Linked DNA regions of Tsuneonella mangrovi. Each later gene encodes a partner of the first gene's protein in a complex. Links are inferred from orthologs where the notes say so. Each region holds a gene or a part of one and is shown on either strand. Other genes may lie near its edges. The genes, in order: xseA and CJO11_RS00780.

Region 1 (12,759 bases):
CGGCATCGGGGCGAACAGCCGCAGGATCACCAGTGAAGTCATCAGCCAGCCTCCTGCAAGCGCCAACGTGACCGGTATGGTAGTGTGTTCCGACACCGTGCCCCAACTCCATGCGCCTAGTGCCATCCCGCCGAACGTTATCGCCTGGTAGAGCGACATGCAGCGCCCGAGGATGTTCTCCGGCGCGCGCATCTGGACCGCGACGTTGATCGAGGTCAGCGCCATCACCCAACCCGACCCGGCGACGAATGCGGCGGGTAGGGCCATTGGTATTGTCGCGGCGTTGAGCAGGATGAGGTATCCGATGGTGAACGCCAGCGTACCGGCTCCGACCACCGCCTCCGATCCGATCCGGCGCCGCAGATTCGAGACGAACAGTGCCGACACGATCGAAGCAATCCCGAACGCGCCGAGCATCAGGCCATAATCGATCTCGTTGCCGTGGAGCCGATTGCGGACGATTACCGGCAGCAGCGCCGAATAGGCGGCGAATCCAAAGCCGAGGCAGAAGCCACGCAGCAGCACCCGGCGCAAGGGACTCGACCCGGCGCTGAAGCGAATCCCCGCCGCGATCGAAGCGAGCATCGGCTCACGCGCGGGAGCGCTTAGTTGCGGTTTCCACCGCAAGAGCACCACGATCAGCAAGGTGTAGCTGAGCGCATTGAGGCCGAACGCCAGCGTCACGCTCCAGATCGAGATCAACAAGCCGCCGAGCGCTGGCCCAACGCTGCGCGCCAGGTTGAACGCGATCGTGTTGAGGCTGATCGCTTGTGGCAGGTCCCGCCGTCCGACTTGCGCACGCACCGATGCCTGCCACGCAGGTGCGTTGAGCGCGGTGCCGATCCCGACCATCAGGGTGAAACCAAGCAAGCTCCATGGTGTGATCGCCCCGGCCCAGCTGACGAACGTGAGGATCGCCGACACCACCAGCATCCCGATCTGCGCCGCGAGCATCACCCGGCGGCGGTCGAAATTGTCGGCGATTGCGCCGGCGAATACCCCGAACGCCATGATCGGCAAGGTTGCCGAAGCCTGCACCAGCGCGATCAGGACGTGCGATTTCGTTAGGTCGGTCATCAACCACGCAGCCGCAACCGCCTGGATCATAGAGCCGAGGTTGGAAACAAGGTTGGCGATCCAGATTGCGCGGAACGCCGGGTATCCGAACGGAGCGAGCGTGCCGCCCGTGGCCATCATGCCGCTGCGCGCTGGGGCTGTATCAGGTCCGTCGGCCATGCCTGCTTGCGATGGGGCCGCGGCGGGCGGCGGTCAAGCGGCTAGCTTGCCTTGCCCGATCTGGCAGCGGCTTCGCGGGCGATTTCCCGCCAACCAATGTCGCGACGGCAGAACAGGCTGGGGGCTTCAATCTCATCGACCGCTCCGTATGCCGCGGCGGCCGCCTCGGTGACGGTTTCTCCCAGCGCGGTTACGTTGAGCACGCGCCCGCCGCTGGCGACCAACTGGCCATCCTTCAGCGCGGTGCCGGCATGGAACACCTTCGCGCCGTCTTCCTCTGCTTCGCCCAGGTCAATCGCGCCGCCCTTTTGCGGCGTGCCGGGATAGCCCTCGGCCGCCATCACGACCGTGAGCGCAGTTTCCGATCGCATGTGAACCCGCTGGATAGTGCCGAGGCGGTTCTCGGCGCAGGCCAGCAGCAGTTCGCCGAGGTCGTCTTCGAGCCGCATCATCAGCACCTGGCATTCGGGATCGCCGAAGCGGCAGTTGTATTCGATCAACTTCGGGCCGTGTTCGGTCAGCATCAGGCCAGCAAAAAGTACCCCCGAATAGGGAGTTCCCTCATCGGCAAGGGTGCGCACGGTAGGGGCGATGATCCGTTCGAGCACTTGCCCGCGGGTGATCGGGTCGAGTATGCGGGCTGGCGAATAGGCGCCCATCCCGCCGGTGTTCGGCCCGGTATCGCCTTCGCCAACCCGCTTGTGATCCTGGGCAGAGCCGAACGTCATCACACTTGCGCCGTCGGTTAGCGCAAAAAAGCTCGCTTCCTCGCCGGTCATGAATTCCTCGATCACGACTTCGGCCCCGGCTTCGCCGAACTGCCCGCCGAACATCTCGGCCAGCGCCGCTTCGGCATCGGTGCGGGTTTCAGCGATCACCACACCCTTGCCCGCCGCTAGGCCGTCGGCTTTCAGCACATAGGGAGGGTTGAAGTTTTCAAGCGCGGCAAGCGCGTTGTTGAGCGAAGTGGCGCGCACGTATCCGGCGGTCGGGATCCCGGCGCGCTGGCACAGGTCCTTGGTGAAGCCCTTGCTGCCCTCGAGCTGGGCTGCCGCCTTGCTCGGGCCGAACACCGCAATGCCCGCTTCGCGCAAGCTATCGCCGAGGCCATCGACCAGCGGAGCCTCCGGGCCGACCACCACCAAGCCCACACCGTGCCCGTCGCAAAACGCAATCACTGCGCCATGATCGCTCGCATCGAGTGCAACCAACTGGGCATGGTCGGCAATCCCCGGGTTGCCCGGCGCGGCGTAGAGGGTATCGTCACGCCCGGCGAGCAGCCGCGATTTGGCCAACTTCCACGCCAGTGCATGTTCGCGTCCGCCACCGCCCAGCAGAAGGATATTCATGGCCGCTCCCGAAGATTCAGATGAAGGTGCTGGCGGGCTGGTAGCGAAGGGGCGCGCCGGGGACAACGCCGAGCCGCTTTCGGTCAGCGAACTTTCCGCTGCGCTGAAGCGGACGGTAGAGGAAAGTTTCGGATTCGTGCGGCTACGCGGCGAACTTTCCGGCGTGAAGCGCGCGGCCAGCGGGCATCTCTATTGCGCGCTGAAAGACGACAAGGCGGTGATCGACGGGGTGATGTGGCGCGGCAATGCCGAGCGGCTGGCGTTCGCCCCCGAGGATGGGCTGGAAGTAATCGCCAGCGGCAAGCTGACGACATACCCCGGCCGCTCGAAATACCAGATTGTGATCGACCGGCTCGAACTGGCCGGTGAAGGCGCGCTGCTCGCATTGCTCGAGAAGCTGCGCCAGCGGCTCGGCGCGGAAGGGCTGTTCGCCCCCGAACGCAAGCGGCCACTCCTGTTCCTGCCGCGCACGATCGGGGTGGTCACCAGCCCCACAGGTGCAGTGATTCGCGACATCCTGCACCGGCTGGCGGATCGCTTCCCCAGCCACGTGATCGTGTGGCCCGTGCTGGTGCAGGGGAAAGGCTCGGCCGAGCAGGTCGCTGCGGCGGTGCGCGGATTCTCCGCCATGCCCGAGGGCGGGCAGGTCCCGCGCCCCGACCTCGTGATCGTTGCGCGCGGCGGCGGCTCGATCGAGGATCTGTGGGGCTTCAATGAGGAAGTTGTGGTTCGCGCAATATCAGAATGTACCATTCCGGTTATTTCTGCGGTGGGCCACGAAACCGATACCACGCTGGCCGACTACGCCGCCGACCGCCGCGCGCCGACCCCTACCGCGGCGGCGGAAATCGCTGTGCCCGTCCGCGCCGAACTTGCCGCGGTGCTGCTCGACTTTGCCGGGCGGCAACAGCGCGCGATCCTGCGGCCCGTCGCGCTCGGACGCGAACGGCTCGCCGCGCGCGCCGACCGCCTGCCAAAGATCGAAGCGCTGCTCCAGCCGCAAGCGCAGAAGCTCGACGAGCTCACCGAGCGGTTGCGGCGCGGTCTGGCGGATCGGGCAGCGAACGCACGCGACAGGCTCCAGTCCGACCGCGCACGCCTCTCCGCCCCGCTGCTCAAGTCACGCCTCGATCGCGCGCGCGACCGGCTCGAGGCCACCGCCCGGCTGATGGCCTCGCTCGATCCCGACGCGGTGCTCCAACGCGGCTATGCGAGGGTCACAACCACCGACGGACGGACGCTGACCGATGCGGCGCTGGCGCGGAAGGAGGACGCGCTTACCTTGCGCTTCCGGGATGGCGAGCTCGGCGTTGTCCCGAACGACGGACCGCCACCCACGGCAAAGCGCCAGAAGCCTCGCCCCGTCCCGCCCAGGCAACGCCCGGTGCAGGATGATTTGTTCGGCGAGGGCTGACTTGCTAAGACGCACGCCATGTTGATGAAATCCGGCGATCCCGCCGCCCAGTTGATCTATGGCCCCAACGGCTTTCGCGTCATGCGCCCGGGCAAGTATGTGCTGTGCGCTGTAAGCGGCGTGCCCGTCCCGCTCGAGGAATTGCGCTACTGGAGCGTCACCCGGCAGGAGGCCTACGCCACCGCCGAGGTAGCCACCCGGCGCATGCTCGACGAATGAAGCCGGCCATCCTGGTCTGCCTTGCAGCGACGGGCGTCTTGCTGGCGGCGTGCGCAGGAAGCAATGGAGTGGCGGCAGAAAGCAATGCCTCGACACCAGCCGACGCGAACTCCGCCCGTGCGGAAGTGTTCCGCTTCCAGGGCAATGTCGAACAGGGCGGCTGGATCCGCGGGCTGGCCCCGGCTGGAGCGGTGTCGGCGACGTTCGATGGAAAACCGCTCAAGCTCGATTCGCAGGGCAGGTTTTTCGCCGGGTTCGACCGCAATGCAGGCACCAGTGCGACGCTGACGGCGACGCTCGCCGACGGGCAGACGGTCTCCGATTCGCTGGCCGTCAAACCGCGCGAATGGCAGATCGAGCGGGTCAACGTGCCGATGCACAAGGGCGAGCCGAGCGCGGCATTCATGGCGATTCGCCTCCCCGAACTGGCGCAGATCAAGGCTGCGCGCGCCGAAGAGCACGCCAGCGACGGATGGGAGCAACATTTCATCTGGCCCGTAAAGGGGCGCATTTCCGGCAGGTTCGGCTCGCAGAGGATCTACCAGGGTGTGCCGGGCAGCTATCACACCGGGCTCGACATCGCGACGGGTGAGAGCGGCACACCGTTCGTCGCGCCAGCGGACGGAGTGGTTGTGCTCGCGGCAGAAGACGAGCCGTTCAGCCTTGAGGGCCACCTGCTGATGATCGACCACGGGCACGGACTCAACAGCGCGTTCCTCCACGCCTCTAAGCTGGTTGTAAAGGTCGGCGATCACGTCAAGCAGGGTCAACTGCTCGGCTATATCGGGATGACCGGGCGCGCGACCGGCCCGCATTTGCACTGGTCGATCAAATGGCGCGACGCGCGGCTCGATCCGCTGCTGTTCCTGCCGCCAATGTGAAGCTGGCCCGGGTGCGACTCCGCGTGCGGCGCTGGCGCCTCGCGGCGATTGTGGTCGTCGTGCTCGCCCTTGCCTCGGGAACCTGGTTGCGCGCGCCCGAGCCCGAACGCGACCATTCGCCAACCATCACGCTGACCCCGCTGCCGCTCGAACAGAGAACACTCGGCCCATTCGCTGTCGAAGGGGCATGGCGGGTCGACAGCGGCAATTTCTGGTTCGGCGGGTATTCGGCGCTACTCGCGCTCGACCGCACGACGCTGTTCGCCGGCGCCGATCGCGGATGGACGCTGCGCTTCGCGATGCCCGGCGGCGCAGAGCCGGTGCGCGAGCGCGGCGTGTTCCACCCGGTGACGCGCAACTATGCCGACAAGCGACTGTCCGACCTCGAATCGCTTACCCGCGATCCCACCACCGGGCAGATTTGGGGCGGGTTCGAATGGATCAATGCGATCGCTCGGCTCGACCTTGACGGCAAGGAAGCGAAGGCCATCCGCCCCGCGGCGATGCGCAACTGGCCCGACAACACCGGCGCGGAAGGGATGGTGCGACTTGGCGACGGGCGGTTCCTCGTTTCGTCCGAAGCGATTTCCAGCCGCACCGCCGACGGCGACCTCCACACGCTGCTGGTGTTTCCCGGCGATCCGGTGAGCGGGGTGCGCCCGACGAAGCTGACAATGCTCACCCCGCAGGGCTATCGCCCGGTCGACATGGCGCAATTGCCCGATGGCCGGGTGATGGTGCTGATGCGCAAGACGCACTTCCTGCCGCTGCTGCATTTTACCGGGCGGCTGGCGATCTACGATCCGCGCACGCTGTCGCGCGATGCCCCGTGGCAGGGCCGGGTGCTGGCGAAACTGCAACCGCCGCTCCCTACCGACAATTACGAAGGGCTGGCGATCCTGCCCGATGGTCAGGGGCCGGGCGTGACGTTGTGGCTGATTTCCGACGACAACCGGATGCTGGTGCTCCAGCGCACCCTGCTGCTCAAGTTGCACTGGCAGCCGGATCAGGCGGCCTCCTGACACGCGAAAGGCGCGCGACGGGCCTGCCCCATCGCGCGCCTTTTCAAAATCCGCTCCCTCAATCGAGGGAGGCAGCAATCAGGCAGCTGCGGCTTTCTTCAGCTCGCGCTTCACCTTCAGCGCGCGGGCGCTGAGCTTGCTGTCGCTGGTCTTGAGCAGCCAGTTGTCCAGCCCGCCGTTGTGCTCGACCGAGCGCAGGCCCTGGGTCGACACGCGGAACTTGAAGCTGCGATCGAGCCTCTCGCTCATCAGCGTGACGTTCTGCAGGTTGGGCAGGAAGACCTTCTTGGTCTTGTTGTTGGCGTGGCTCACGTTGTGGCCGACCTGGCGGCCCTTGCCGGTCAGTTCGCAGATGCGCGACATGATCAATCTCGTTCGTAAATGGTTGCCGGTAGTCCGGGAAAGGCGCGCGCATAGCGAGAGGCTCGCGAATCGTCAAGCATCGCGCTACCGCTTCGCCGCATGACCCGCTGGCCTTTGCCCGAACCGATGAAACGCGCACTCGCGCTCGCTGCCGAGGCTGCGGAGGCAGGCGAAGTGCCGGTCGGCGCGGTGGTGGTCAAGGACGGGAAGGTGATCGGCGAAGGTCGCAATGCACCGCGCGCCACCCACGATCCCACTGCCCATGCCGAGATCGCAGCGATTCGCGCCGCAGCCAGGGCGCTCGGCGACGAGCGGCTGGCCGGGTGCGAACTGTTCGTAACGCTGGAACCGTGCGCGATGTGCGCCGGGGCGATCGTCCACGCGCGAATCGCCCGCGTCACATACGGTGCACCAGACCCCAAGGGCGGCGCGGTCGCCCACGGCGCGCGGGTGTTCGACCAGCCGGGCTGCCTGCACCGCCCCGAAGTGGTAAGCGGCATCGGCGAGGGCGAAGCTGGAGAACTGCTGAGGGAATTCTTCCGCGAGCGGCGTTGACTAAAGCCCTCGCCAGATTTTCACCTTCACGGCGTCGTTCGGGCCGAAGCGCCGCCGGTCGCAGGTGGTGGGCATGAAGTCCTTCGCGTAGCATAACCGCAATTCCTGGAGCCAGCCGCGCCTGTTGAGCACGATCCCCACTGCGCTGCGCGGCCAGTCGGGATTGGCGAGGGTAAACGCATCGCGCAGTTTGCCTGCGGTTAGGTCCGGGTCACGCGAGAGACGGTCGAGATCGGGCTTGCGCAAGCCCTCCCACAGGATGCGAGTGACCTCGAAGTATCCTTCCGGCGTGCGGATCATGCATGCGCCGTGCTTGGCCCACTCGTTCGCCTGCACCCGCGCGGAGGGCATCATGCACAGATTGCGCCGTACTTCGGATGGAGCGAGTTTGCGCGGAGTCGGGCACCATTGAGGCCACGTCCCGCGCCCCTCCGGCCACAGCCCATGCACCACCAGGCCGAACAGCCCGTTGCGGCCCGAACACTGCATCGCGTCGCGCGCGCTCGACTTGCGCGGCTTGCAAAACTCGGGGCTCCAGCTGAGCGCCAGCGTGTAGCCTGCGACCGGCACCCGCCGTGTCGGCCCGTCAGGATGAACCTGCGGCACCGAAACCGATTGCGGCACCCGGCACTGGTAGGCCTGGGCTAAGGCAGGCACCGGCAAGGCCAGCAAGGCGAGGGCAATCAGCACCCTCACAGGGCAGTGAAGTCCAGTCCGATATCCGCCGCGGGCGCGCTTTGGGTCAGGCGGCCGACCGATACATAGTCCACCCCGCTCGCAGCCTTGGCCTTGATCGTATCGAGGCTGATCCCGCCGCTCGCCTCGGTCGGCACACGGCCTGCCACCAGCGCGACCGCTTCGCGCAAGGTCGCGGGGTCCATATTGTCGAGCAGCAGGCGGGTCGCGCCCGCCGCGAGTGCCGGTTCGATCTGGTCGATCCGATCGACCTCGCAGATGATCTCGGTGACTCCGGCATCGACCGCGCGGCGCACCGCTTCGCCGACCGATCCGGCGACGAGTACGTGGTTGTCCTTGATCATCGCTGCGTCCCACAGACCCATGCGGTGGTTGCTGCCGCCACCCATCCGCACTGCGTATTTCTCGAGGTGGCGCAAGCCGGGAATGGTCTTGCGGGTGTCGAGAAGGGTGCAGTCGGGATTGTCCATCGCAGTGACATATTCGCGGACCAGCGTGGCGATGCCCGAGAGGTGCTGGACAGTGTTGAGCGCGCTGCGTTCGGCGGTCAGCATCGCGCGGGCATTGCCAGCGAGCCGCATCAGGTCGGTGCCGGAACCAACCGCCTCTCCTTCCGCCACCAGCATCTCGATTTCCATCTCGGGATCGAGTGCGCGGAAAAACGCCTCCGCCACCGGCAACCCCGCGACGATGATCGCGTCGCGGCTGTCCATCACTCCGGAAAACCGCGCATCCGCTGGGATTACACTTTCCGAAGTGACGTCATGCCCGCCACCGGGAAGACCCTCGCCGAGGTCCTCAGCCAAGGTGGCCGCCACGAAGGCGTCGATATCGAAACCCGGGAGCGCGAATGGTGTCATCGGATCGTTCCTAAACGGACCCGCCGGGTCCGCAAGGCCGCACGACCGCCCGGATGGGCGCGCGAAAAGCAAATCAGTGTACGAATCTGGCCACTACATCCCTGTAGCTGCGGCTGACCTTCACTTCGGCGCCGCTCTCAAGCACCAGGAAGCATTCACCGTTGGTGTGCGGGCGGACCTGGCGGACCTGGTTCAGGTTGACGATCGTCGAGCGATGGACGCGCTGGAATGTGCGTGGGTCGAGCCGCCGCTCGAGATCCTTCATCGTTTCGCGCAGGATCAGCGAATTGTCGCCGGTGTAGATGCACATGTAATCGCCCGCGGCCTCGATATGCTCGATCGAATCGACCTCGACGCGGAAGATCTGCCCGCGATCCTTGATGTTGATCAGCTTCTCGAACCGGTCGCTGCTCTCGCTGCCATCATCATCGACGAATTCCTCCGCCGCCTCGGGCGCGACTTCGCTGAGCACGCTCAGAAGTTTCTCCGCATCCTCCGCGCTGCGCTTTTCCGCCAGCCGCACGCGTACCCGCTCGATCGTATCGGCGAGCTTGTCCTCGTCGACCGGCTTCATCAGGTAGTTGACCGCGTTCGCTTCGAATGCGCGGATCGCGTGTTCTTCGTAGGCGGTGACGAACACGAATAGCGGCGGCTCGATTTCCATCACGCCCTTGACCACCGAAAACCCGTCGAACCCCGGCATCTGGATGTCGAGGAACACGAGGTCGGGCTTCTCGGTCTTGATCGCGCGGATCGCTTCGCGCCCGTTAGCGCACGTGCCGATGATCTCGACGTCATCGAATTTTTCGAGCCGCAGTTGCAGCCCCTGGATAGCGAGTTTTTCATCGTCGACGACAAGGGTGCGGATGGTCATGCCGGTGTGGTTCCAATCGGGCGCGCAGGTCCGCGCGAGGGGGAAGTGGGCGTAGCGGCAACGCTCGGGATCGCTGCCGGTTTCGCCGCCGGGGTTTCGGCCGCTACGTCAGCAGCCGTTTGATAGGGTATCTCGATGATCACGGTAAACCCGCCCTCGGGTGGATTGCGGATCTCGAAGCGGTGATCGTCTCCATAAGCCTGGGCCAGCCGGTCGCGGATGTTGGCAAGTCCCACGCCGGTCGACACGGTCCTGCCGGCACCCGCAAGCGCCATCGGCAAGCTGGCGCGCTGGCGTGCGTTGCGCAAGCCCGGGCCGGTGTCCGACACGGCCACGCGCAGCCGTTGTCCGACGAGTTGCGCAGTGAGGCTGATCTGCGCGCCCTCCTCTTGCGGGCTCACGGCATATTTGATCGCGTTTTCGACCAGCGGCTGGAGCAGCATCGCCGGCAGGCAGGCCTTGGCTGCCTCGGGCTCGACCTCGAACGCAGTCCGCAGCCGCTCCTCGAACCGCATCCGTTCTATCTCGAGGTAGAGTTGCAGCGTCTCGACTTCCTGCGCCACCGTCACCTTGCCGCTCGGCTGGGATATCAGCGTGTGCCGCAGGAAGCCCGAAAGGCGGGTGAGCATGGCGTTGGCCGGCTCGGTTTGCTTGAGCAACACCAGCGTGGAAATCGAATTGAGCGTGTTGAACAGGAAATGCGGGTTGAGCTGGTAGCGCAGCATCGCCAGCTGCGCGCTGGTCGCCTGCGCCTCGAGCCGCTCGAGCCGATCGGCCTGTTCTTCCACCTGGAGGAAGAAGTTGATCGCGTAATAGAGCGCCGACCACGCGCCGAGCAGCGTGCCGTCGAGGTAAGCGAGCGCAACCATTCGCTGGACAAAGCTCGAGTCGCGAATGCCCGAGTAGTAGATTCCCTGCAGCCACGAATCGATCGCCGCATAGGTCGCCACCGAGAGCAGCAGCACAAGCGCCGTCGCTCCCCACGATACCACCGCCGGGCGGCGGATCAGTTGGCGATAGACCACCGACAGGATCAAGCTGATCGAGAACCCGGTGAGCATTTCGACCATGATGACCAGCAGCAGGTCGAGCGACTGCTCGTTGGCCAGCGCGGATGTCACGCGCAGCAGCATCACGCCGCCCCAGCCCGCAAACTGCAGGTACCAGAATGCGCTGTTCTTGTTCTTGAAGAACGGCGCCGGACGGAGTGGCAGCATCATCGCCATGGTTGCGTCATAACCTAATCCCTCCGCCCCGTCAGACAAGATTTGGCAGTGGAGGTGGCGCCCGGACCGTTAATCTGTTGGCCACGGCGCGGGCACGGTGCGCACAAAGTGTGTCCGCCAGTCGGCCTGTCCGTCTTCGGTCATCAATTGCTCGATCCGGGGGATTTCGGCGGCAACGAACTTTGCCCGCTCATCCCACCCGTCGTGCGTGCGCGAGCGGAAGATCCATCCGTCGTGCTTCGGGCCCCAGTGCTGGAAGAAGCGTACTGCGGCGTTGGGATCGTATCCCGCGTTGGCGAGCAACCACGGCATCATCCGGTCGGCTTCGCGCTCGGTCAGGCGGACGTTCTTCATCTTGCGCCCGACTGTGTCGAGCCATGCGCGGTGCTGGAGGATGTTGTGCGCCAGTTCGTGCGCCAGCGCAGCGGCGAATTCATCCTCGACATAACCGGTGGCGGAAAATCCGCTGCCGATCAGCACCCGCTCGCCGTCGGCCTCAGCCTTGCTCTTCGACGGCAGCAGCTCGAACCGGCTGCGACACGCAGGCACACCAACGATACGCGCCAAATGCGCGCTGCCATCGCTGGTGCTGCGCCAGGCGATCGCCACAGACCCGTCACGCGCAAGGTCGGTATCGATCATGTCGTGCAGACCCTTGAGCCGCTTCCAGTCATTGGGCCCCGCTGGCGGAAGATCTGCCATCTTTGCATCGTCGATCGCAACGATTTCATCGTTCGGGGCCAGCCCCGCCTGCGCCGCGGGCGAGCCCGGGATCGCCGCTTCGACTGCGATATCACCCGCAATACCCGTCGCAGCACGCATCCGCGCGGGGTCGGCGTAGTTCTCCATGTCCTGGAGCAGCAGCCCGATCGCCGGATGGGGTGCGGAGCAGAACCGCGCATTGCCGGTGACAAGTTTCCAGCCGACCTCCTGCAGCCGCAGGTCCTCGGCCTGGAGCTGGGCTAGATCCGCCCGGTCGCGCGCCAGGCTGGCGTGCGCGGGAGCAGCAACCTGCAAGGCAAGCAGGGCGCCGGCAATCGCTGCGACTGGTCGGCGGAAGACCCTCACCCTTCGGTCGAATCCGCCGGGCGCATATTGCGTGCAGAAGCGATCGCATCGGCCAGTTGTGCCTCGCCCAGCGCGCCGGCAATGACCCGATCCCCGGCGATGAACGCCGGTGTGCCATCAAAGCCCATCTGGCGGGCTAGCGCGTAATTCTTCTGCAGCTCGAGCGTCGCGGCGGGAGAACCCCCGTCGATCTGGGCCTGCTTGAGGTCGATCCCGGCCTTCTTCGCTGCCGCCAGGATCGTGTCGCGACTGGGCGGGCCGCCGGAGAACATGGCGTCGTGGAACGCGGCATATTTGCCTTGCTTCGCCGCTGCCAAGGCCATCCGCGCCGCCGCTTCGCTGCCTTCGAAGATCGGCCATTCGCGTACAACCACCCGCAAGTCGGGATTGGCGGCTATCAGGTTCTGCACGTCGGGCACCGAATGGCGGCAGAACGTGCAACCGTAATCGCTGAATTCGACCAGCGTAACGCTTCCCTTCGGGTTTCCGAGCACCGCGCCGGGAAACGGGGTCGTCAGGTCGGTACGGATGCCCGCCAACCGCTTGGCATTTTCCTGGTCCTGCAACCGCTGCGCCATGTCCTTCAGGACATCGGGATGATCCATCAGCCAGGCGCGGGTAGCCGAGCCTTGCAGCGGGGTGAGCGAATATCCCCACGCACCGACAAAGCCGAACACCAGCGCGACAAGCGCTGCGGGAATAAGGGAAAGCAAGCGGTTCATCATGGCCCCCGAAAACCGCTATGAGCGGCCCTTGTTCTGCTCGAGCGCCTGGCGCGCTTCGAACTCGATATCCTGTGCCCGGATCCAGTCGGGCGAATTTTCCGGCAGTCCGGCCTGCGCCGCCTGCGCGCTGCGCAAGGCCTGCATGTACTGGCCGTTCATCGATTGCTGCTCTGCACTTGCCAGCCGGGCGCGTGGCATATCGCCCTTGGCGGCGTAGACCACTCCGAGCTGGTACCATGCGAACGGGTTATCGCGGTCGCGCGCCACGGCA
Region 2 (2,832 bases), 1.6 Mb from region 1 along the record:
CGCGCACCTGCGAACTCACGAACGGTGCGATTTCTCCGCCGAACATGGCGATTTCCTTGACCAGTTTCGACGCGATCGGCTGGAGCGAAACGTCGGCCATCAGGAACACCGTCTCGATGTTCTCGTTGAGCTGCTGGTTCATCCCGGCCATCTGGTATTCGTACTCGAAATCGGCGACTGCGCGCAGACCGCGCACGATCACGCTAGCCCCCATCTTCTCCGCCCAGTGCATCAAGAGCGCATTGAAACCGACGACTTCGACGTTTTCGAGCCCGAGCGAGGCAACTTCGCGTTCGACCATCGCCATCCGCTCTTCCGGAGAGAACATCGGGTTCTTGCTGGGATTGGTCGTGACCCCGATGATAAGCTTGTCGACCAGCTTGCTGCCGCGCCGGATGATGTCTGCGTGGCCCAGCGTGATCGGGTCGAAAGTGCCCGGATAGATGCCAATGCGATCTGCCATTAACGGTCCCTATATACGATAAACCGCGCCAATGCGCGCAACAGGTCGGCTTCGGAGCCGTAAATCGCCAAGTGACCGATGGCCTGCTCGACAAGAGCCTTTGCCTGGTCCCGGGCCTGCTCCACCCCCATCAGCGATACGAAGGTGGCCTTGCCTGCACCTTGGTCCTTGCGCAGTGCCTTTCCCGTGGACGCTTCGTCACCTTCGACGTCGAGCAGATCGTCGGCGATCTGGAACGCAAGGCCAATATCACGCGCGAAATTGTGCAAATGCCCGCGCTGGTCGCGCGGTACGCGCCCGAGGATCGCCCCCATCTCTACTGCCGCGCCGAGCAGCGCACCGGTCTTGAGTTGCTGGAGGCGGGTGATCGTGTGGAGATCGTAATCGGCACCCTCTGCCATGATATCCATCATCTGGCCGCCAGCCATCCCGCCGAAACCGCTGGCCGAGGCGAGCGTTTCGATCAGCTCGGCGCGAACGTAGGGATCGCCGCTGGTTTCGGGCATCGACAGGATTTCAAACGCCAGCGCGTGGAGCGCATCGCCCGCCAGCACAGCGGTCGCGACATCGAACGCCTTGTGCACGGTCGGCTTGCCGTGGCGCAGATCGTCGTCGTCCATGCATGGAAGATCGTCGTGGATAAGCGAATAGGCGTGGATCGCTTCGACCGCGCAGCCCGCGCGTTCGGCCAGATCGCGGTCGACGTTATAGAGCGCAGCCGTCGTCACCGTGAGCAGTGGTCGCACGCGCTTGCCGCCACCGATCACGGCATAGCGCATCGCTTCAACCAGCCGGGCGCGCGAATCGTCGGGGATCGGCAGGAACGCATCAAACCGTGCATCGACATCGGCCTGGATCCGCGCGAACGCTTCGGCCAGTTGCAGATCTGCCTCAGGTTGCTGGTCAGCCATCGGCGTCGAACGGGGCGGTTCCGGAGATGGACCCGTCTGGGCCGGCAACAATCTTCTCGATCCGCGCTTGCGCTGCATCGAGGCGCGCCTGGCAATGCTTCCGAAGGGCCTCGCCCCGCTCATAGAGGTCGATCGACGCATCAAGCGGAACATCGCCGCTTTCAAGCCGGCGCACGACGTCTTCAAGCGCGCCAAGCGCCGCCTCGAAAGTCATCTGCGAAATATCGGAAACATCCTCTGCCATTTCGACTGCATGCATTGACCGTCCGCCGCCACCGGGTCAAGCTGCGAGAGGTGGAGGAAACCGAATGAAATGGATCGTCGCTTACGCAACATGCTTTCTGATCTTCGGCATGATCGACGCCATGTGGCTCAGCTGGTCTGGACCGAACCTCTACCGGCCAGTCCTCGGTTCGATTCTCGCAGATGAGTTCCGGCTCGCTCCCGCAGCCCTGTTTTATCTTGCCTATGTTGCTGCAGTCGTCTGGTTTGCGGTGCAAGCGGGCATGTCGCGAGGCATCGGGCATGCCGCCATAAATGGAGCCATTCTCGGGGCAATTGCTTACGGTACTTACGATCTGACCAACCAGGCCACCATGAAGGTCTGGGCTACTTCCGTGACAATAATAGACATCGCTTGGGGCTCGTTCGCCACAGCCCTTTCAGCAACGATAACCACTTGGGTCGTAAGGAGAATGCACTGATGTTCATCGGCCACTGGTCCGCCGCCTTTGCCGCTCGTGCCGCCAGCGACAGGTCTCCCAAGCTGGGCACGCTGTTCGTTGCTGCACAGTTGGTCGACTGGGCATTCTTTATCTTTGTGCTGCTCGGCATCGAGCACATGCGGTTCGTTCCCGGGATCACAGCGATGAACCCGATGGACTTGTATGACATGCGATTTACCCACAGCTTGATCGGATCCTGCATCTTTGCTGGCGCCTTTGGCGCGATTGTCTGGGTATTCACGCGCGACCGGTTTGCCGCACTGATCGCGGCAATGGTTGTGCTGTCGCACTGGCTGCTCGACCTGCTGGTCCACCGTCCTGACCTCACTATCGACGGGGCCCCGCCGATGTTTGGGTTCGGCTTATGGAACTACCCGTGGATCGAAATGCCGCTCGAGCTTGGCCTCACCTACGGCGCGATGTGGTGGAACGCGCGACGGACCGACGGCCCCCCGCTTCCGCTCGTCATTCTCGGGCTCGTGATGCTGGCGATGCAAGCGTTCAACTGGTTCGGACCGCCGCCCGAAGCGGGCGCGGCGGTGGCACCGATGGCGGTACTGGGGTTGGTCGGATACGCCGTCGCGACCGCGCTGGCATGGTGGGTGGGGACAACCCGCCGGCATCGCTGAAGGTTGGGCTAGCGACTCCCGTCCGCGCTCGCTAAGGGCGCGGGCATGGCCGAAATCACACCGGACGTCGTCGAGGCCCACGGCCTCAGCCCCGAAGAATACGA

What was found.
Region 2: the proteins of xseA (region 1) and CJO11_RS00780 are in contact, whole or in part, in a cryo-EM structure (PDB 8TXR), measured with the Escherichia coli proteins. The link is inferred for Tsuneonella mangrovi from one-to-one orthologs.

Annotation. Positions count from the first base shown.
Region 1 is NZ_CP022889.1:1,776,078-1,788,836, reverse strand. The notes cover bases 1,792-4,791. They hold xseA (exodeoxyribonuclease VII large subunit), read left to right. Parts: upstream 1,792-2,583; coding sequence 2,584-3,999; downstream 4,000-4,791. Other genes in these bases: CJO11_RS08745 (M23 family metallopeptidase), read left to right, coding at 4,215-4,791; CJO11_RS08750 (DUF2093 domain-containing protein), read left to right, coding at 4,018-4,218; purD (phosphoribosylamine--glycine ligase), read right to left, coding at 1,792-2,585. Also shown: CJO11_RS08765 (MFS transporter), read right to left, coding at 1-1,236; more of purD, read right to left, coding at 1,278-1,791; more of CJO11_RS08745, read left to right, coding at 4,792-5,099; CJO11_RS08740 (esterase-like activity of phytase family protein), read left to right, coding at 5,051-6,121; rpmB (50S ribosomal protein L28), read right to left, coding at 6,200-6,484; tRNA adenosine(34) deaminase TadA, read left to right, coding at 6,584-7,039; CJO11_RS08725 (ribonuclease T2 family protein), read right to left, coding at 7,040-7,729; nadC (carboxylating nicotinate-nucleotide diphosphorylase), read right to left, coding at 7,732-8,595; CJO11_RS08715 (LytR/AlgR family response regulator transcription factor), read right to left, coding at 8,669-9,469; CJO11_RS08710 (sensor histidine kinase), read right to left, coding at 9,466-10,695; CJO11_RS08705 (PDZ domain-containing protein), read right to left, coding at 10,765-11,763; CJO11_RS08700 (DsbA family protein), read right to left, coding at 11,760-12,488; CJO11_RS08695 (M48 family metalloprotease), read right to left, coding at 12,504-12,759. UniProt on the Escherichia coli protein: Bidirectionally degrades single-stranded DNA into large acid-insoluble oligonucleotides, which are then degraded further into small acid-soluble oligonucleotides.
Region 2 is NZ_CP022889.1:163,805-166,636, reverse strand. It holds CJO11_RS00780 (exodeoxyribonuclease VII small subunit), read right to left. Parts: upstream 1,634-2,832; coding sequence 1,367-1,633; downstream 1-1,366. Other genes in the region: purL (phosphoribosylformylglycinamidine synthase subunit PurL), read left to right, coding at 2,774-2,832; CJO11_RS00770 (hypothetical protein), read left to right, coding at 2,078-2,728; CJO11_RS00775 (DUF2177 family protein), read left to right, coding at 1,683-2,078; CJO11_RS00785 (polyprenyl synthetase family protein), read right to left, coding at 463-1,374; coaD (pantetheine-phosphate adenylyltransferase), read right to left, coding at 1-463. UniProt on the Escherichia coli protein: Bidirectionally degrades single-stranded DNA into large acid-insoluble oligonucleotides, which are then degraded further into small acid-soluble oligonucleotides.